One region of the Niastella sp. genome, then DNA from elsewhere that is predicted to be linked to it. Evidence: riboswitches for the same ligand, from Rfam matches in the RefSeq annotation. Region 1 holds a riboswitch; the other holds the start of a gene.
The links. A riboswitch is a leader RNA that binds a small molecule or an ion and turns the genes downstream of it on or off. The one in region 1 is predicted to bind cobalamin.
Positions count from the first base shown of each region.

Region 2: linked by a shared signal. The riboswitch ahead of metE (5-methyltetrahydropteroyltriglutamate--homocysteine S-methyltransferase) and the one ahead of ACJ751_RS25710 (DUF6580 family putative transport protein) in region 1 are both predicted to bind cobalamin.

Region 1 covers NZ_JBJMLX010000488.1:23,154-25,356, reverse strand. Annotated here, with positions in the region: gene ACJ751_RS25715 (ABC transporter substrate-binding protein) at 1-336, opposite strand, end outside; gene ACJ751_RS25710 (DUF6580 family putative transport protein) at 463-1,032, opposite strand; cobalamin riboswitch at 1,161-1,432, opposite strand; gene ACJ751_RS25705 (TonB-dependent receptor) at 1,528-2,203, opposite strand, start outside.
Region 2 covers NZ_JBJMLX010000573.1:14,068-16,270, forward strand. Annotated here, with positions in the region: gene metE (5-methyltetrahydropteroyltriglutamate--homocysteine S-methyltransferase) at 1-1,116, opposite strand, end outside; cobalamin riboswitch at 1,276-1,490, opposite strand; gene ACJ751_RS29760 (ribonucleoside-diphosphate reductase subunit alpha) at 1,802-2,203, opposite strand, start outside.

The sequences.
Region 1 (2,203 bases):
TTGTTTTTCCAGTTTGGCTACTGCGGCTGCGGTGCAGGCAGTATCGATCTGGCATACTTCACAAACATCCTGCGTGAAAATAACGTCGGGCGAAATGGCCTTCAGCACTTCTTCATCTACATAATACAGGCTTTTGCCTTGTGCTTTGGAAGCCGAAAATATCTTATCTATCTCCGTGCTGCTGTAGTTATTGCCTTCCAGTACACAGCGTACTACTTTTTGTTTTTCTGCCAATGCCTCGTGCGGGCACTCAAACGTAATGCCTTGTAACAGGTGTTGCAAACCCATATCATAGATCATTTTTGTAGCAGCTGGGAGAAAGGAAGACGCAATCATAGTAATGAAGAATTAGAAATAAAGAATAAGAAATGAGAAAGTGGAAGGACAGTTACAGGTTTCAAGTTACAGGTTACAAGGCCTTTTATATATACCCTGAAACCTGTAACCTGTAACCTGAAACAATTAATGCGCTGTCTGTAAAGAGGTATATCGTCTCTGCAACCATTCAAACATTCCAAACAAAATGGCACTATAGATTGCTGTTCCGCTCAGGAATCGCCATTCGTATGGGATGGCAGTGATCAGGCGTTGTGTATACACTGTCAAAGAGAATTTATTATCAATCAGGCAGCCGCCAATATCACTTACCAGCCAGTGGATGAGGGTGGACACAATAACAGCTATCACAACATTTTTGATAGTAATATCACGAATGATCAGTTTGCCGGCAATGGTCATCAGGGCAAAGGCGCCATAAGTCCAGAACCAACCGGTGTACAATAAACCATCGCGGAATGGAGCGTAAATGGTGAACGACAATACCAGGTCACTAACAAACAATGTCAGCAAAGGAAAAGCAAACGGTTTTACATTACCAGTAAAATAAGCACCGCCAAATAAAGCCATAGCGCCAATGGGTGTGAACACGGTGAGCGGGCCCCAACCGGTAAAGGCCAATAAACGCAAAGCTGCTGTTACCAATATAAAGAGCAGCAATACGGCATTCCGTGGATTGATCTTCAAAACTGACATAGTGTGTTGTTTTTGTATAATTATATTTTAAAGTTCAGGATGAACTTACGGGAAGAAGCCCAAAAGGAAATGAAATGGTCTTATGCAGTAAAGACTGATTTCATCCCGGCCTTTCACCCGAAAGCTCGTTGATGCAATTTGCAACTGGCAGGTCTTCTGGCTTGTTCTATGCTGAGCGCCTTCCCGTTGTTTTTCTTTATACAACAGTGGCATGGGAACTCAATGATCGAAAATCAACAGGTAGCAAATAGTCGGTATGCAAAAATTGCATGAGCCATTGACGATTCACGATTGCCGATTCACGAAGAACATACAGCTACGGGGATAGCACCGGATTTGCACCGGTTTCCCTTTTCATCCTCCCAACATGTCGGGAGAAACCAATTACGCAACAAAAATAGGGGGTGTTGCCCTATCATCAATATATTTTTTTAATACATTGATAAAAAGCAACACCCCAGGTAGTAATTTGTCAATCAGGGCATTAAAGGGCCATTAAAACCTGTACTGGAATAAAACGCCGCTAAAATAGTTACGTCCCGGCGCGGCATTGTAATACCGGCCACCGGTGGCATTAATGTCATTCCCCAGGCTATAGGTCACATCAAACAGGTTGTCAACACCCCCAAACACCTCCATCATAACTGATTTACTCAATGATGTGCGCCACCCGGTACGGCCACCAGCCAGGTTATAGGAACTGGCCATATCGGTATTGGCATCATTTAATGCCAGGGCATCGTTGTAAAACCAGGTAAGGTTAATATACCAGCCGGGGCGGGTAGTAACATCCAAACCGGCAGCCAGCATATGTTTTGGTACACCAGGCAGTTTGTTGCCTGAATAATCGGTGGTAACCACTTTAAAATCCTGGTAGCGGAAATTATTATAAGTATGGCTGACCCAAATGCGGGCGTTGTTTACAAACCGGTTCTTATGCGGTAAAAGCTGATAGCTGAGCTGTGACTCAATGCCCCTTTGTTTGGTACTTCCGGCATTGGTAAAATAGTCAGCCCCGCTGGCGTCACGACGTTGCACAATCGCATTGCGCAGCTCATAATAAAATGCATTCACTTCCACATACAGGCGTTGTTGTAACCAGCTGCTTTTAAAACCAGCCTCATAGTTCAACCCATGCTCCGCCTGCAGGTCGGTATTGATGATGCTGGTA
Region 2 (2,203 bases), on a different contig from region 1:
TATTTGTTTTAGATCATTGATCTCATCCAGCTTTTGTTTGGCAAAAGCCATCCAGTCTTTAATGTCGGCATCTAACGCAGTCTCACCTTCCAGGTCAACAGGCGAATGCAACAGGGAACAGGAAGGCGCCAGCATAAGGCGATCCTCTCCGATGACTGCTTTTGCTTTCTCTATCAGGGCCAGTGATTTGCTGTAATCGTTCTTCCAGATGTTACGGCCATCTACCACTCCTAACGATAATGACAGTTTGGGTGGCAGCGCTTTTACTATTTCATCCACCTGTTGTGGCGCCCGTACCAGGTCAATATGCAGGGCGCATACCGGCAGGTTCACGGCCAGGTTTGTGTTCTCCTGTAAGCCTTCAAAGTAAGTTGCCAGCAATATTTTCAGGTCGCCGCATTGTTTGCGTATCTCTTTATATGCATACTCAAATGCCTGCTTTTGTTTATCGGTAAGATCTGTTGCCAGGAAGGGTTCATCTATCTGCACCCAGATGGCGCCGTTCTCTTCCAGTTTCTTCAACACCTCAATGTATACAGGTAACAACTGCTTTAACAGGTCAATCCGGTCAAAGGGCTGGTTGTCTTTTTCTTTCCCTAACAATAAATATGAAACAGGCCCAATCAAAACTGGTTTAGGCGTAGTACCGGTTACGCGCTGGCATTCGTTGAATTCATGGAACAGCTTATCACTCAGTATGCGGAACTGCTGGCCGGCTGTAAATTCAGGCACAATGTAATGGTAGTTGGTATCGAACCATTTCGTCATTTCCATGGCGGTGATATCGAGGCCCTGTTGCTGATAACCGCGGGCCATGGCGAAATACAGATCAATCTCTGTATTTTCTTTGATATCGGTTGCCACAGGCGTATAACGGGGCGGAACAGCGCCCAGCAGCAACGACATATCCAGCACCTGGTCGTAAAAGCTGAAATCGTTACAGGGTATCATGTCGATACCGGCCTGCTTTTGCAATAACCAGTTTTCTTCCCTGATCTTTTTAGCGGTAAGAAATAATTCAGACCTGGTAATGTTACCTGCCCAGTATTGTTCACTGGCTTTTTTTAACTGGCGTTGCGCCCCAATACGGGGGAACCCAAGATTGTGTGTTAGCATACGCATAAAACATTTTGAGAAACATTAATGAATAGTATTAATGTCTTTACGTTTAATGTGTATGCTTTCGTGATAAAGTGTTAGAGAGAAACAGTTACAATGTGAGGTGCAAAGTGAGGTGATCAACTGTTCCTGACTGCTGCTTTTTAACCGCGAAAGCATTGGTCTCAATTTTCAGGCAAGTATCCTGGCTCGTTGTTTTGCTACATGCCTTCCCATACCATTGAGGTTGATACAGTGGCTTATTATGCAGCGCTGTGAGGCTATACCCCACTACAACATACAGTTGCGCGACAGCCCGTGATTCTCACACGGTTCCTTTTTAATTTTCTCCCGTTCAGGTCAGAAGAGAAACCTAAAAACAAGTGTTAAAGTAAAGAACTGAAGTGCAAATATAAGGAAATAAACAGGTAACCAATCCGTCAGCTGGAGGCTGACCCAATTGGCTAAGTCGTTTTAAGGATGTCTTACCCATGTTTCATCCCAGGGTCATCTTAGGGTTATCCTAAGGTTATCCTTAGGTCATCTTAGGGTTTAAACCCTAAGATGAGCTTAAGAAGACCCTAAGAGGACCTTAAGAAAACCCTGGGGCTACATAACTTTCAAACAACCAACACATAAAAAAAGAGCCCCCTTATGGAGGCTCTCTGTGTTCAATACTTGGTATATATTCGAGCTGTGAAGACTATGAGCTGCAGGTAACGCAACCTTCTTCCATAGTGCACACCTGGCCTTCTATTATCTCATCGTTGCTTTCACCTGATTTAGGTACTACAGGCTCCATTTGACGGCTGCCTTGTTTTTCAACGGTGAACTGCACCGCCTGGGAAGCTGCCTGTGTACGCAGATAATACATCCCTGTTTTCAAACCCACTTTCCATGAATAGAAGTGCATGGAGGTAAGTTTGGCCACAGTTGGATTATCAACAAACAGGTTCAGCGATTGCGACTGGCAAATGAATGCGCCGCGATCGGCCGCCATGTCAATCAAATGACGTTGTTTTATTTCCCATACGGTTTTGTACAACGCTTTGATCTCGGCAGGTATTTCATTGATACTTTGGATAGAACCGTTAGCAACAATGAT